Regions from separate parts of the Mesorhizobium sp. LNJC394B00 genome, predicted to be linked through region 1. Evidence: riboswitches for the same ligand, from Rfam matches in the RefSeq annotation. Region 1 holds a riboswitch; the other holds the start of a gene.

Region 1 (7,944 bases):
AGCACGAGCGCCTTGCCGGGGCTGACCAGCGAGGCGACGCGCGGCAGCAGGATCTGCGTGCCCGGGGCGACCACCACATTCTCGGCCGAAGGCGCGCCATAGGCGCCGGCCGCGACTCTGGCCAGCTCACGCAGGCGCGCGGCCTCCGGCAATCGTGACAGGGCGGTGGCGGGCAGCTCGAAAAGCGGGTAGGAGTGCGGATTGATACCTGTCGAGAGATCGACGAAAGGTTGTGGCGCGTGAGGGAAGAGCGCCCTCGCCCGGCCAAGGGATCCACCGTGATCCACCACAGTAATCGCTCCATCAGAAAGCTTCATGTCGATCCTGATCGCTTTCCTGTCGCTGGCCATCGAACGCATCCTGGGTTACCCGGACTGGCTGTTCCGTGCCGTCGGCCATCCCGTCACCTGGTTCGGCAGGCTGATAGCCTTTCTCGACCTCAGGCTCAACCGCGACACTGATTCCGACGCGCTGCGTCGCCGCCGCGGCGCGCAGGCGCTGCTGGTGATCGTGCTGGTGCCGGCGGCAATCGCCTTCATCGTGCAAATCCTGCTCTGGCAGCTCTTTCCTGCCGGCATGATCATCACGGCAATCCTGGCCTCGTCGCTGCTGTCGCAAAAGAGCCTTACCGAACATGTCGAGGCGGTGGCCGATTCGCTGGATACCGGCGGGCTGGCGCTCGGCCGCATTGCGGTTGCGCGCATCGTCGGCCGCGATCCAGAGAAGCTCGACCATGCCGGCGTCAGCCGCGCCGCCATCGAAAGCCTGGCCGAGAATTTCTCCGACGGCATCGTTGCGCCCGCCTTCTGGACAGGTGTCTGCGGTCTGGCCGGCGGCGTCGCCTACAAGGCCGCCAACACCGCCGATTCGATGATCGGCCACCGCACCCCGCACCACGAGGCCTTCGGCCGCGCGGCGGCACTCTTCGACGACTGGATCAACCTGCCGGCGTCCCGGCTGACCGCGTTGCTGATCGTTGCCGCCGCCTTTCTCGTTGACGGCGCCGATCCCCGCAACGCTTGGCAAGCAATGCGGCGCGACGCCAAAAAGCACCGCTCACCCAATGCCGGTTGGCCGGAAGCAGCAATGGCCGGCGCACTCGGCCTGGCGCTCGCCGGCCCGCGCAGCTATGGCGGCGTCATCGTCGAGGACGCCTATATGGGCGAAGGCGGTAGGCGCGCGGCGGAAAGCCAGGACATCAGGCAGGCGCTGAAATTGTACCAGGTGGCGGACTATCTGCTGATTGGGCTGTTCGGGTTGCTGTCGGCGGTGCTTATCGCGGTGACGTTCTGAGAGCTTACCGTCGCCCTTCCTTTACCCTCCCCCTTGTGGGGAGGGTCGGCGCGAAGCGCCGGGGTGGGGGACTGCGACCCTACGAGAACCCCACCCCGATCCGCTTCGCGGATCGACCCTCCCCGCAAGGGGGAGGGTACGAAACCCCTCAAAACTCGATCCCCTGCTGCGCCTTCACGCCGGCCGAAAAATGATGCTTCGTCACGCCCATCTCCGTCACCAGATCCGCCGCCTCGACCAGCGCCGGCTTGGCGTTGCGGCCGGTGACGACGACATGCAGACCTTCGCGCCGCGCTTTCAGCGCCGCCACCACTCTGTAGAGATCGAGATAGTCGTAACGCAGCGCGATGTTCAGTTCGTCCAGCACGACGAGGCTGATCGAGGGATCGGCGATCAGCTCCAGCGCCTTGGCCCAGGCGGCTTCGGCCGCCTTAATGTCGCGCTTCAGATCCTGCGTCTCCCAGGTGAAACCCTCGCCCATCGTGTGCCAGACGACGCGGTCGCCAAACGCCGCGAAGGCATCCTTCTCGCCGGTGTGCCATTTGCCCTTGATGAACTGGACGATTCCGACGCGCTTGCCATAGCCGAGCATGCGTAGCGCCAGCCCGAAGGCAGCCGTGGTCTTGCCCTTGCCGGGTCCGGTGTTGACGATCAGCAGCCCCTTCTCGACCGTCTTTTCCGCGACCTCGGCGTCCTGCACCGCCTTGCGCTTGGCCATCTTGGCGCGATGGCGCTCTTCATCTTTTGCGTCGATATCGGTCATCTCATTTCACCTTGAGCGGCAGCCCCGCCACCATCAGAAGCACCATATCAGCTACCACCGCGATCTGCTGGTTGAGCCTGCCGGCGGCATCGCGGAACCGGCGTGCCAGCGCATTGTCGGGCACAATGCCTTGTCCGACTTCGTTGGAGACCACGAACCACGGCCCGCGCGGCCGCGAAAGCACATCGGCCAGCCGCCGGCACTCCCCCTCTAGATCATGATCGGCCAGCATATGATTGGTCAGCCAAAGCGTCAGGCAGTCGACAAGCACCGGCTGGTTGTCCGGCAATGCCTCGAGCGCACCTGCAAGATCAAGCGGGGCATCGATGGTCGCCCATCCCTCGCCGCGGCGCGAGCGGTGTTGCGCGATGCGCTCGCGCATTTCGCCGTCATAGGCTTGCGCGGTGGCGATATAGGCCCATGGCGGCGGCAACGCCGTCGCCAAAGTTTCGGCATGCGCGCTCTTGCCGGAGCGCGCACCGCCGATGATGAAGGTCAAACTGCGATCAGGCAAAGCTGTCGCGCAGGCTGGTCGCGGTGCCGGTGAAGCGCGAGTGCACTATGCCGACAACTGCGCCGAGCACCAGCCAGAACACCAGATTGGTCACCGTCACCGCCACCACGAACTGATGATGCAGGCTCTCCGGGATCGGCGTTACGAAACTGTCAGGCTGCGGCGCGCCGACAATATGCGGGGCGACGATCAGGACGACGGCGAGCACGGTCAGGGGCGCCGACGTGCGGAAGGTAATAAGGGCAAGGCCGATCGCGGTTGCCATCACCGTTGCCCACCACCAGATCTGGCGCTGTATGAGATCGGCCGCCGGCATTGCCGGCAGTTCCGGCGGCAGGCCGAGTCCCGGCGCCAGCGTGAACACGGCAAAGCCCGCCAGACCCCAGAACACGCCCTGGCGCCAGCTGCCGATGCCGCCGGCGAACTCGGAAACCGCCACCAGGACCAGCGCGAAGCCGATGCCGGTGACGATATTGGCGACGACACTGAAGGCGAAACGCTCGAAGCCGTCGGCCGGCGCCCAGCCTTCGTCCTCCGCCGGCGCGGCTGCTTCAGCCGGTGCTGCGCTGCTCACCGCATTTTCCGCCGGCGCGGCGGTGCTCATGGCATCGGTGTCCGCAGCGTTGGCGGCGGGCGCCGCGGCATGCTGATGCTCATGGCCGCCACCAGCCTTTTCGTAGACCTCCGCCTTGAGGATCAGCGGCACGGTGGCATAGGCCTGCATGCAGGCGAGAGCGACACCGGCCACGAGCCCTGCGATCGCCGCGATGAACACGACGTTGCGAAACAGGTTCATGATGTCAGATCCTCGTCAGTGGCAGGGAAACGCCATCGAATGGCGATAGTCGTGCGCCGCATTGTGGACCGCATCGATGTGCGAGAAACCGACAACGCCGACGACGAAAATGCCCAGAAACGCGCTAAGCACGAGCTGCATGAAGCGCGACTGCGAGGAGACGGAAGCGCCGAGGGAGACGGAAGCGGTATTCATATCTTGTCCTTTCGCCCTCCACCCGAGGGCATCGAAGTCAGTTCCCTGTCGCCGGCAGGTCTCCTGGCTCGCGGATCAGCGCCCTTCCCCACCTTCCCGAAGAAAAAATCCCCAGTGGCTTGGAGAGGACTACCGCACACAGTTGCGGGGGCAGCCACGGCATTGGGCAACAAGTCAGCCCTCACCGCATTCCCTCTTGGTCCCTAACGGAACCGACGACATGCATGACTATAGGCTGAAACGGTCGCATCCGGCAAACCAAATTCCGCCGGCCAACAGCGCGAATGCGCCATGCGGCGTTACGGGTTCAACGCGGTGATCCGCTCGGCAACCAGCCGCTGCAGCCGCCACAGATGGCGATCGTGAATGCCGCGCTCTTCAAGGTTTTTCACCGTGTTGTAGAGATAGTCGGCGCCCGACCCCCAGTGCCCGCAGGACGTTGCCAGCCTTTCGACGACCTTGCCCTCGTCGAGCGGTCCTGAATAGGTCAGGCCGTTGCGGTTGATGACGAAGGCCAATGCCCTGAGCGGTCCGGCCTCGCTTGCAAGCTTGAGCATGCGCGGCCGGTAGCTTGTCGGCTTCAGCGTGACTTCGCGCCGGAAAAGCCGGCCCAACTGCTCGCGCCGGTTATTGTCGGTCAGCCGAAAGGCGACGCCCTTGCATTGTCCGCCACGGTCCAGCGCCATCATCAGGCCGGGGCTGTCCTTGGTGCCGCGCCAGCGCGTCATGTTCATGCAAAAGGACCGATGCCAGCCGCGCGCCAGCGCAACGCGGTCCTCGACATAATCTATTTCCGGTTTCCAGATCAGCGATCCATAGCCGAACAGCCATAGCGGTTCGCTGTCCGGGAGTTCGACCTGCAATTCATCCAGCAGCGCGTCATAGTCGGCTTCATCGAGATGCATCGCGTCCGGATCCGGCCCGGGGTCCCTGATCTCGCGCCAGCAGCGCGCGACCAGCTCCGGCGTAAGCGACATCTGTCGTGCGGCCACTTCCGAATCCCCCCAATTTCCGAATGTCCCGTGTCCAGGACATGATTATGCGCCGCGCCTGCAACCGGCAATGCGGCACTCTGATTGACAAACGATTTGCCGGGGTGTCGGCTGACGCTTCATAGGAAGCCAGCCATGCATCCCAGCCCGAGCGAGCGCGACCCCTATAACGGCCTGAGCCGGGCCGAACCGACGCTACCGTCGTCGGCCTATTGGGATAGCGAGGCTTACCAGCGCGATCTCGACGCCATCTGGCACAAAAGCTGGCTGCTCGTCTGCCGCGAGGCCGACCTCGCCCAGCCGCTGGCGTTCAGGACATTCCGCGTCGGCACGCAGGAAATCGTCATTCTGCGGGACGAGACCGGCGAACTGCGCGCCTTCCACAACACTTGCCGGCATCGCGGCTCGCAGCTTTGCCAGGAAAGCGAGGGCCGGCTGAAAGCGCGGCTCATCACGTGCCCCTACCACGCCTGGTCCTACTCGCTGCGCGGCGATCTCGTGCGCGTTCCCTCGAAATCGCTGCCAGATGGTTTCGACAAGGCAGATCATCCGCTCTACCGGGTGGCGCTGTCGGTATGGCGCGGCTTTGTCTTTGTGAACCTTCAGCAGGCTGCGGCCGGCTCCGCCGGGACCTCCTTCGATCCCGCATCCGGCGACCTCGCCAACTGGCCGCTGGAAACTCTGGTATCAGGCCATGTCCTGCGCAAGGTGATGAACTGCAACTGGAAGATCTTCTGGGAGAACTTCAACGAGTGCCTGCATTGCCCAGGCGTCCACAAGGACCTGTCTCGGCTGGTGCCGATATACGGCCGCGGCCTGATGAGCCGGCACGACGACCCCGACTGGGTCCGCCATGCCGACAATGACGCACCGGAGTTTTCGGGTGGCCTGCGCGCCGGCGCCGAGACCTGGTCGCGCGACGGACATGCCCATGGCCCGGTCTTCCCGGGCCTGACGCCGGCCGAGCGTGCGGCCGGACAGACCTATGCCACCAGCCTGCCCTCGATGTTCATCGTCGGCCATGTCGATTATGTCAGGACGGTGCGACTGATGCCGCTCGGTCCCGAACAGACCGAACTCACCGCCGAGTGGCTGTTCGCGCCCGAGGCGCTGGCTGAGACGGACATCGACAATGTCGTCGCCTTCGGCACCCAGGTGCTGGAGGAGGATGCCGCGATCTGCGAGATCAATCAGAAAGGCCTGCGCTCGATGCGCCACCAGGCCGGCGTGCTAATGCCGGAGGAGTACGATCTGCACCGCTTCCACAACTGGGTGCGCGAGCGGCATGCAGCGCTTGAGGCAACCGCCTGATCGGCGACTAAAGCGACTTCGGCAGATAGCGCCAGGAGATAAAGCCGCAAACCGCGGCCAGAATGCCCAGCGTCACGAACACCGAGCCGAGGCCGAAAAACGCCAGCACCACCGAATAGACCAGCGGCGGCGTCAGCTCGGAAAAGTCGAGATAGGTGCGGTAGACCGCGGCCATCTGCGCCCGCTCATAGGACCGCACCGAGCGCATGAAGGCGGTCGAGCCCAGTGCCTCGAGCGCGATGGTGAAGAAGGCGCCGCAGAGCAGGAAAAAGCCCGTAAGCAGCGGCGCGGTAGTGCCGACCGCGCCCGCCGCAAGCAGCGTCGCCGACATCGCGAAATAGGCGAAGGTCATGGTGCGCCGGCCGCCGAAGCGTTTTCCCGCTTTGCCCCAGAAGATCGCCATGAACAACAGCGCATTGCCGGCCGAAACCAGCAGGCCGCCGGCAAGCTTGCCCTCGCCGGTAATCACCATGAACAGCGGCCCGTAGACGAAGAACGTCGTCCAGAAGCAGGAGCGGCCGAAGGCGATCAGCCAGGCCAGCCTGAGCCTGGGTTGTGCTACGAAGCGGCCGATATTGGCCAGCGGATTGGCCGGCCGTGTGTTGCCCGGCCGGATCGACCGGTTGTCGCCCAGCCTGTAGGTCCAGAACAGCGCCAGCAAGGCCAACGCAAACACCGCGACCGCGCCATGCGCGGCATAGATGCCGTAGCGTGTGTAGAGGAAGATGCCGAGTGTCGGCCCGCCGGTCCAGGCCAGCATCGACCACGCCATGCGCAGCGATTCGGCCTGCATGAAATCGGTCTTGCGGATGTGGTCCATGATGTAGAGGTTGAGCGTGATCGACAGGGCGCTCGCCCCCATGACGCGGCACAGCATGCCTGCCAGTTGCCCGGCAAGCGTGTGGGTGACGAAGAACAGCGAGCCTATCGCCAGCAGGCAGGCGCCGGCGGTATAGACCCAGCGCCGGGCAAACCTGCGGATCAAGATCGGCATGAACAAGGTCACCGACAGGCCGAGCAGCGCCACGATGGTGTAGAGGATCGAGACGATCTGCTCGTTGTGCAGAATCTCATAGGCCTGGATCGGGATGACGCTCGACACCGTGGCACGGGCGAAGGATTCGACCGCATAGAGCGAGGCAAAGGTGCGCGCATCCGCCGGACGCAGGGCCGGAAGCCAGATCGGATGGCGCACATGGGTGGACATTTGATCCCCAAATCAGACTCGCGGCGTCAAATCTGCGCTGGCGCTTCCTCCGCCGGTAACAGGAAACCGACCCCTTCCCGGCAAAAAGCGAATTCGGCCAAAGGCTTTCCGGCTCTGGCCTAAAGCGCCGCCCGATGCAGCCGCACGGCGCGACCCGGACCGTAGAGGGCGGCCTTCTTTTGTCCGGTGCAACCGTGATAGTCGTCTTTGGGGCTGAATCAGATCGCGAGACCATGAGCATCCATACCGCACCCCCTGGAGATCAACTGAAGCGAGATCAACCGAAGCGCATCGTCGCCATCGATCTCGTACGCGGCATCGCGCTGATCGCCATGGCGAGCTACCACTTCACCTGGGATCTCGAAAATTTCCATTACACCGACCCCGGCCTCACCGCCGTCGGCTGGTGGAAGATCTATGCGCGCTGCATCGCCTCGACCTTCCTGTTCCTGGTCGGCGTCAGCCTGTTTCTCGCTCATGGCAGGCAGATCCGCTGGACCGGCTTCTGGAAACGTTTTGCCATGGTCGCCGTCGCGGCCGCCGCTATATCGGCGGTCACGTACTTCATCACGCCGGACAGCTTCATCTTCTTCGGCATCCTGCATCAGATCGCGCTGGCCAGCCTGCTCGGCCTTTTGTTCTTGCGGCTGCCGTCCTTGCTGACGCTTGTCGTGGCGGCGGTGGTGATCGCCGGGCCGATCTATTTCCGATCCGAAGCCTTCGATCATCCGGCGCTGTGGTGGGTCGGCCTGTCGGCGATCAACCCGCGCTCCAACGATTACGTGCCGCTGTTTCCCTGGTTCGGCGCCGTGCTTCTCGGCATCGCCGCGGCAAAGTTTGCGTCCACCACCGGCCTGCTGGCGCGGCTGGCCA
Region 2 (7,944 bases), on a different contig from region 1:
GGCACGATGACGCTCAACTTCATGCGGAGCCCCGAAGGACGAAATCCGCAATCGTGCCGGCGATCTCGCGCGGCTCGGTCCCCAGCGACAGCCGGTAGCATGGCAGATCGCGGGTAAGCTCGCTGAAAAAGCGAAAGCCCGCTTCCCGCTCGCCCGGCATCTGCACGATTCCTGACGGCGCCAGGGCGATCATGGCATCCTTGCGCGATATGGGCATGACCGAGCTTCTCGCACCTCCCCTGATATGGGGCACTATCAAAGCAATAATGTCCAGACTTGGAGGAGTTGGTCGAGGCGCGATCTCGTTGATGTGAAAGGCATGCTTGCCTTGCCAGTTCAGCGGTTGGTACGACTTTAGCCGCTCCTCCAGCTTCAGCCGCTTGAAGCCCTCCGGATCCTGCTTGAGCGTGGCAAACAGCGGATAGGCCGTCACCCCCCCGGTCCGGTCGATCAGCACATAGTCGTCGCCGACGCTATCGAGCCCATTGAGCAGGCCGGCGACGACTGTTCCCGATTTTCCGGCTCCCCCGGAGCCCGCCAGCAACACGCCCTTGCCATCGATGCCCAGCGTGCCGGCATGGGTAAGCCGCATGCCGCGCGCCGCATATTCCCAATGCAGGAAGGCGCGCAGCGGCGCCGCCTGTTCCCATGGCGGAAAGGCCTCGGCCGCCATCATCAGCTGCGCCCCGACATGGCGTTGCGGGTCATGGAACTGCCAGAAATCGAGGTCATGATAGTAGCTGCCGCGCAATCCGGCCTCTTCCAGCCGGTTGGCAAAGGCATGATGGTTGTAATCGCCTCGGCCCCAGGTGGCCGGGGCGAGGACGCCATCGATGCCCGGGTGGGCGACGAAAATGCGGCAGCCGTCAGATGCAGACGGATTTTCCGGGGCCGGTATGAAGGCATGGCTCATGGCTTCCGCCAGCGTGCCATGGTCGAGGTGGACACTCAGCTCCAGTCCCGGCAACCGCACGCTGGCGGTAACGGGATAGAATGCGGCGGCGCTTTCCGCGGCCGCCAGCACATGGCGGGCATAATCCGGCAGGGTTTGCAGCGTGATCAAAGGCATGTGTTGGTTGTTCAGCGTCCAGAATTGCGCCGGGTCGCCTGATGCATGTCGCTCGGGGTGGCCCCGGTTTTGAGACGACGACATGCATAAAATAAAAGATCTAAACCGCGTCGCCTGAGTCCTTCAAACGCGACGCGCTTTAGGGAAACGATTATGCCTGTTTCACCGCCGGCCAGCCGAGAGGTTCCTCGACCTCATGGATCGGGTCGACAATGATGAGATCGGCAAGGTCGTCATGGACATCGACCTTGAGCGGCTCATTGCTGGCAGCAAGCGCAGACGACAGCTCGCCCGAAAGCGGTTGTGCCGGTGTTTCGGCTGGCGCAAGCAACCCGAAATCGAGCAGTCGGGCAACGAAGCTTTCGAGGTCGGCCAGGCTTATTTTTGCGGCGCCCGCGGCAGCTCCGACCAGCGCTTCAGTGGCGACGCCGGACGACAAAGCCTGCCAGACCCGGCTGCCGGAATCGGAAAAGCCGAAATACTTGCCGTTCGAAAGATCGAGAACGACGGCTTCGCCATCGAATGATTCGAAAACGATGTCCTTGCTTGCGACCGCGTAGACCCGCTGTTGCATCGCTCTGTCCCCCGTCCCATGCGCCCTGAAGGGATGCGCCGGCTTCACGGTCTGCCAAGCCCTTCCTAAGTGCGTCTAAATCACTTGGCCGTTGGTTGGCAAGACAAAGACCCGCGAATACAACGCCTGCGTCGGCGACCGTTGCGGCGAAGTCGACCGGCTCAAGCCTCGATTTCGAGCGCCGACAATGGTTTCGAGCAGCAGGCAAGGATAAAACCGTCATCGATCTCGTGGTCGAGGATGCCGCCATTGTGGCTCATCTCGACTTCGCCGGAGACCTTCTTCACCTTGCAGGTGCCGCACAGGCCGAACTCGCAGGCGGCGGGAATCCGCACGCCCGAGCTGCGCGCGGTCTGCAGCACGGTCTGGCCGGCGACGCAGCCGGCGTCGACCTCCGAAAGCGAGAAGCGGATCGGCGTCACGGCTTCGACAGGTGCAGCGATGCCGTCCTCGACCGGGGAGGCAAACGGCGCCGGAATTTCCTCCACCACAGGCGCGGCAAAGCTCTCCTGATGGTATTTCGTCATGTCGAAGCCGGCGGCATCCAGCATGCCGCGCACGGCGCGCATGAACGGATCGGGGCCGCAGCAGAAGATTTCGCGCTCGCGGAAGTCCGGAGCCAGCAAGGGCAGCCGGATCGCATCGATGCGGCCCATATGGCCGTACCAGCCTTCGCGGCTGGAACGTTCCTCGATCATGAAGCCGAGCGACAGGCCGGGCATATGGCCGCCGAGCAGTTCGAGTTCCTTGCGGAAGATGATCTCTTCGGCACGCCGCGCGCAGTTGACGAAACCGACATCGGTCCATGGCGCGCAGTCGTTCAGCCAGCGCAGCATCGACATCATCGGCGTCACGCCGGAGCCGGCGGAAATGAACAGGTATTTGGCCGCCGGGTGGCTGTGCAACGAGAAGTCGCCGGCCGGTCCGTAGGCCTTGACATGCGAACCGGGCACCAGATGGTCGAACATCCAGCGCGTGCCGATGCTGCCGGCCTGCGCCTTGATCGTCACCGCGATCGAAAACGGCCGCGATGGCGACGACGACAGCGTGTAGGTGCGCATCAGCGGCCCGTCCGGTGTCGGCAGTTCCAGCGTCAGGAACTGGCCCGGCTTGTAGCGGAACCAGGTCTGGTTGTCGGAGCGGAAGGTGAAGGTCTTGACGTCGGGCGCCTCGTCGCTGACGCCGATCACTTCCAGCACCTGCAGCCTATCGTTCCACGGCGCCATCTGGTCAAGATGGCGATAGAGCCCAAGATCCGTCATCGCATTCATCCTCTGGTCCCTCTTCGCCTGCTCCAGCTCACGCGACGCTGCGTAGCGCCGGCCGGCCGCCTTCGGCAAGGCGCGGGCCGATGAAGGCCGCGTACCATTCGACGAACTGGATCACGCCGCCCTCGTGCAGCTCCGAATAGGGGCCGGGCTCATAGGCCGGAGACAGGATGCCAAAGGCGTTTTCCTCGACGATGCGGCGGTCCTGGTCGTTGGTCTCGGTCCAGACATGGGTGAGCTCCTCAAGGTTGTAGTCGACCCCCTCGACCGCATCCTTGTGCACCAGCCACTTGGTCGTCACCGCGGTTTCGGTGGCGCTGATCGGCAGCACCCGGAAGGTGACCGCATGGTCGATCAGTATGTGGTTCCAGGTCGTCGGATAGTGGTAGTGCATCAAGGTGCCGATGCGGTCGGCGGCAACAGTGTCGGACAGGTTCTTCGTCACCGCGCGCTTTCCGGACATCGTGTAGCTGACGGCATCGCGCAGCAGCGGCGCGCGGGTGGCGCGGTATTGCCCGGCCGGATCGATGCGGAACTTGCTCGGCAGGCCCGCCGCCTCGCATTTCGCCCAGTGCGCCAGCATCTCCGGATCGCTGTCGGCGCCCTGCACGCCGGTCACCGTCGGCGCTTCGGGGAATGTCTTGCACAGCTCTGGATGATTGCCGGCGCAGTGATAGCATTCGCGGTTGTTTTCCCAGACCAGCTTCCAGTTGCCCTTCTCGATGATGGTGCTCTCGAAGGCGACCTTGGCTTCATTCAGCCGGTGCGGCTTGAGGTAGGGCTCTATCATGGCGCGCATCGGGGCAAAGTCGGCAGGTTCTTTTGCCAGGCAGATGAAGATGTAGCCGCCGACGCTCTCGCAGGCGACGGGCTTCAGGCCGAACTGGCTCTTGTCGAAACCGTCGGCCATCTGGCGGGCAAACAGCAGCCGGCCGTCAAGCTCGTAGGTCCACTGGTGATAGGGGCAGACAAGCTTTGCCGCCATGCCCTTCTCAGTGTTGCAGACACGGCTGCCGCGATGGCGGCAGGAATTGTGAAAGGCGTTGATGTTGCCCTTCTGGTCGCGGACCAGCACCACCGGATAATCGCCGATCTGCACGGTGATATAGCTGCCGGGCTTCGGCAGTTCGCAATCATGGCCGATGAACAGCCAGTCGCGATACCAGATAAGCTCCATGTCGAGCTTGAAATAGTCCGGGTCGGTGTAGAAGGGCTGTTCCAGCGAAAAGCCTTGCTTGCGGCCGTTCAGGAGCCTCAGCATGTCGTTGCGCGTATCCATAGTTCTGTCCTCGTGGTTTAAGGACTGAACTTGGTGGTGATGGAGGAAGGATCGGACGCAGGCCGGCGCGGCGCCGGACATGCACTATCCACCTCTTGACCGCCCACCGCGATCAGTCGAGTCTATGCATCTCGGGCTGGTTTCCGGGCTCTGGAGTTGTCCTTGCGGACCATCGCGACACCTTCCCAGGCTGCTGCCCAGTGGTCTCCCGTTGCGACTTCAACTCCACCACCGTTGCGGGGGCAGCGCCGGATTCTGACCGGCTTCCCAATTCTCCGCTGCGTCGTCACGAAGCGGCACCTGAGATGCGATCATCTAATCACGGCAGCGATCGCGACGTCGGCATGAAAGCGACATCATATCCATGCGGCGCGACACGCGCGGCATACGCCCCGCCGACCACCGAAGGGCTGAGATCCTGTCTTGCGGCGCTATCATCGCCGTTTCGAATCGCTGCGGATCCAGTTCCGATCGGGGGCAAAAAGGGCTCAACGGTATCGAAAAGTTACTATTAGCAATCTCTAATCGAACCGAACGGTTCGTTTCTGTTGACAATGCGTGCAGGACGGTGTGAACGACGGCCCGGAAACCGACACCGGAGCGAACCACTCGGTTCGACATAAGCAACTGAAAACAATGCGATAAATGACCATAGAGGAACTTCCTGGCACAATTTCAAGGTGCAGGACCGTGGTCCACACGGAACAACTTCGTGATTGGAAACCAGCCTATGGCTTTCCCACATCGGGGCTGTCCGAACGACGCGAATTCCTCCCAAGACACGCCGCTAGACGGCCAGACAAACTGGAGTACTAAAAATGAAAAAGATCATCCTCACTGCCGCAGCCGTTTTGGCGATCACCGGCAGCGCCTTCGCCGGTAGCGACAATTACGGTTCCAATGGTGCGAACCAGCCAGCCGTCTCGGTCGACAGCTCGTATACGGCTTCCATTCAGAAGCCGGCGCACGCTGACAAGCAGCCTGTCGTTCAGGGCGCCGACCGCGACCTCTACGGCAATCGCTGATCCCGACCAAAGAAGGGCGGCTAACCCGTCGCTCTCGGGATCCCAAAAAATTCAGGAGTATTGAAATGAAAAAGATCATCCTTGCTGCCGCCGCCGTTTTGGCCATCTCCGGCAGCGCTTTCGCCGGCAGCGACAACTACGGTTCGAACGGCGCCAACCAGCCTGCGATTACGTCGACCGATAGTGGCCATACGGCTTCGGTTGAGAAGTCGGCTCCAGCCGAGCAGGCGCCTGCCCACGGTGCCGACCGTAACCTTTTCGGCCGCTAAAAGCCGGTTTCCAGCACGTGGCGGGCTTATCCGCTGCAGCTGGCGGCATCAGAAAAATTCAGGAGACTAAAATGAAGAAGATCGTTCTTGCCACCGCAGCCGTTCTGGCTATTTCGAGCGCTGCCTTTGCCGGCAGCGACAATTATGGCTCCAATGGCGCCAACCAGCCGGCCGCTGCCGTCGACACCACCCGCACTTCGTCGACCGGCACCAACTCGGCGGTCTACAAGCTGCTGAACTCGTCGAACGACCAACAGAAGTTCGTTCCTCAGAGCAGCGACAGGGATCGGTTCGGCAACAACTAACAGCCGAAGCTTAAAAAAAGAGCGGCGGGCCTGGCCCGCCGCTCTTTTTTCATGCCTGTACGACGCAGCTATCTCAAGCCGCCTTCACTTCCACCGGCTTGAGCGAGAAGGAGTGCCCATCGGCGTCGAAGATGTGCAGGTCCCCGGCATCCGCGGTCAGTCGCAGCTTTGCCCCGCGCTTGACCTCGACATTGCCGGGCAGCTTGGTCACCAACGGCAGGTCAGCGCGGCCGATATCGACATAGACAAGCTGCACCTCGCCGAGTTGCTCGACATAGTCTACCACGCCCTCGAAAAGATATTCCGCGCCGGTGGCGGCCGACAGATCCTCCGGCCGCACGCCGAAGCTGACTGCCGCACCCTTTGCTGACGCCGGCGTTGCGATCGGCACCGTTGCCTTGCGGCCGCCGACATGGCTGACGATTGTCGGGTTGCCCGTCCTGTCGATTGTCGCCGGCAGGATGTTCATGGCCGGCGAGCCGATGAACTGGGCAACGAACAGATTGCCGGGCTTCTTGTAGAGGTCCATCGGCGTGCCGACCTGCTCGATATGGCCATCCTTCAGCACGACGATGCGGTCGGCGAGCGTCATCGCTTCGACCTGATCGTGGGTGACGTAGATCATGGTCGTGGCAGGCATCGATTCCTTGAGCTTGGCGATCTCGATGCGGGTCGCGACGCGCAGCGCCGCGTCGAGATTCGACAGCGGCTCGTCGAACAGGAACACTTTCGGATTGCGCACGATGGCGCGACCGATGGCGACACGCTGGCGCTGGCCGCCCGACATCGCCTTGGGCAGGCGGTCGAGATATTTGGTCAGCTGCAGGATTTCGGCGGCCTGCCGCACCCGCTTGTCGATCTCGGCCTTGCTTTCCTTGCCGATCTTCATCGAGAAGGCCATGTTGTCGTAGACGGTCATGTGCGGATAGAGCGCATAGGACTGGAACACCATGGCAATGCCGCGCTTGGAAGGCGGCACGTCGTTCACCACCTCGCCGGCGATCTTCAGCTCGCCGGAGGTGATCTCCTCAAGCCCGGCGATGGACCGCAGCAAGGTCGACTTGCCGCAACCCGACGGGCCGACGAAGACGATGAACTCGCCCGACTTTATGTCGAGGTCGATGCCGTGGAGAATGTGCAGATTGCCGTATGATTTCTTCACCTGTCTCAGCGTGACATCGGCCATAATTTCCTCCCAGTGATTTCCCTAGAGAACCTGGATTTCCTCAAAAAATCCAGTTTCGTCAAAAACTCAGTCGATGCGCCCGAACCAGGCGCCGTAGCCGCCGAGGCGGATGGAACCTGTGCCGGATTGTCCCGAAAAACCGTGCCCGGCCAATGGCAGCAGCGCCTGACCACCGAGATCGACCTCGGCCGGCTTGCTGGCCAGATTGAAGACGCAGACGATCTGCTCATTGCCCTCACGGCGGGTGAAGGCGACGGTGTCGCCCTCGCTTTCGATGAACTCGATGTCGCCTTTGGCCAGGGCCGGATGCTGGCGGCGGAAACCGAGAAAGCGCCGGTAGTGCTCGAGCAGCGAGGCCGCGTCGCCCTGCTGAACATTGACCGCTTGCGACAAGTGCTTGCCCGGCACCGGCAGCCAGGGCTTGGCCGTCGAAAAGCCGGCATTGCTGGCGGTTGCATCCCACACCATCGGCGTGCGGCAGCCGTCGCGGCCCTTGAATTCGGGCCAGAAGCGAATGCCGTAGGGGTCCTGCAGATCCTCGAACTGCAACTCGGCTTCGCCCAGCCCAAGCTCCTCTCCCTGATAGAGGCAGACCGAACCGCGCAGCGACATCAGCAGCGCCGAGATAACCTTCAGATAGGCGGCCGGGTCGGCCTCGTCGGCGGCCCAGCGCGAGGCCGGACGCATCACGTCGTGGTTGGAAAAGGCCCAGCACGACCAGCCGTCGCTGGCGACCTTGCCGAAGGCTTCCAGCACCTGGCGCACCTTGGCGGCGCTGATCTTTTCCGGCGCCAGGAAATCGAAGGAATAGCACATGTGGACGCGTTTGCCGCCGGCGGTGTAGGCGGCGACCACTTCCAGCCCACGCTGCGAATCGCCGACTTCGCCGACCGCGGCGGCCGCCGGATATTCGTCGAGCAGCGCCCGGAACCGTTCGAGGAAGGCAAGGTTTTCCGGCCGGCTCTTGTC

What was found. A riboswitch is a leader RNA that binds a small molecule or an ion and turns the genes downstream of it on or off. The one in region 1 is predicted to bind cobalamin.
Region 2: it holds a riboswitch for cobalamin, as region 1 does, so the genes downstream of both, X751_RS146545 (aromatic ring-hydroxylating dioxygenase subunit alpha) here and X751_RS151790 (CbtB domain-containing protein) in region 1, are expected to answer to the same signal.

The regions. Positions count from the first base shown of each region.
Region 1 covers NZ_AYWH01000002.1:1,662,662-1,670,605, reverse strand. The annotation lists gene cobD (threonine-phosphate decarboxylase CobD) at 1-317, opposite strand, end outside; gene cbiB (adenosylcobinamide-phosphate synthase CbiB) at 316-1,293, shown strand; gene cobO (cob(I)yrinic acid a,c-diamide adenosyltransferase) at 1,442-2,056, opposite strand; gene cobU (bifunctional adenosylcobinamide kinase/adenosylcobinamide-phosphate guanylyltransferase) at 2,058-2,570, opposite strand; gene X751_RS151785 (CbtA family protein) at 2,563-3,366, opposite strand; gene X751_RS151790 (CbtB domain-containing protein) at 3,382-3,561, opposite strand; cobalamin riboswitch at 3,597-3,793, opposite strand; gene X751_RS151795 (gamma-glutamylcyclotransferase) at 3,861-4,553, opposite strand; gene X751_RS151800 (aromatic ring-hydroxylating dioxygenase subunit alpha) at 4,689-5,864, shown strand; gene X751_RS151805 (MFS transporter) at 5,872-7,071, opposite strand; gene X751_RS151810 (DUF1624 domain-containing protein) at 7,305-7,944, shown strand, end outside.
Region 2 covers NZ_AYWH01000005.1:11,355-19,298, reverse strand. The annotation lists gene X751_RS146525 (glycosyltransferase family A protein) at 1-23, opposite strand, end outside; gene X751_RS146530 (hypothetical protein) at 20-1,069, opposite strand; gene X751_RS146535 (PqqD family protein) at 1,221-1,643, opposite strand; gene X751_RS146540 (hybrid-cluster NAD(P)-dependent oxidoreductase) at 1,805-2,905, opposite strand; gene X751_RS146545 (aromatic ring-hydroxylating dioxygenase subunit alpha) at 2,943-4,190, opposite strand; cobalamin riboswitch at 4,307-4,509, opposite strand; gene X751_RS146550 (DUF680 domain-containing protein) at 5,009-5,215, shown strand; gene X751_RS146555 (DUF680 domain-containing protein) at 5,281-5,484, shown strand; gene X751_RS146560 (DUF680 domain-containing protein) at 5,556-5,789, shown strand; gene ugpC (sn-glycerol-3-phosphate ABC transporter ATP-binding protein UgpC) at 5,863-6,975, opposite strand; gene X751_RS146570 (alpha-glucosidase family protein) at 7,042-7,944, opposite strand, start outside.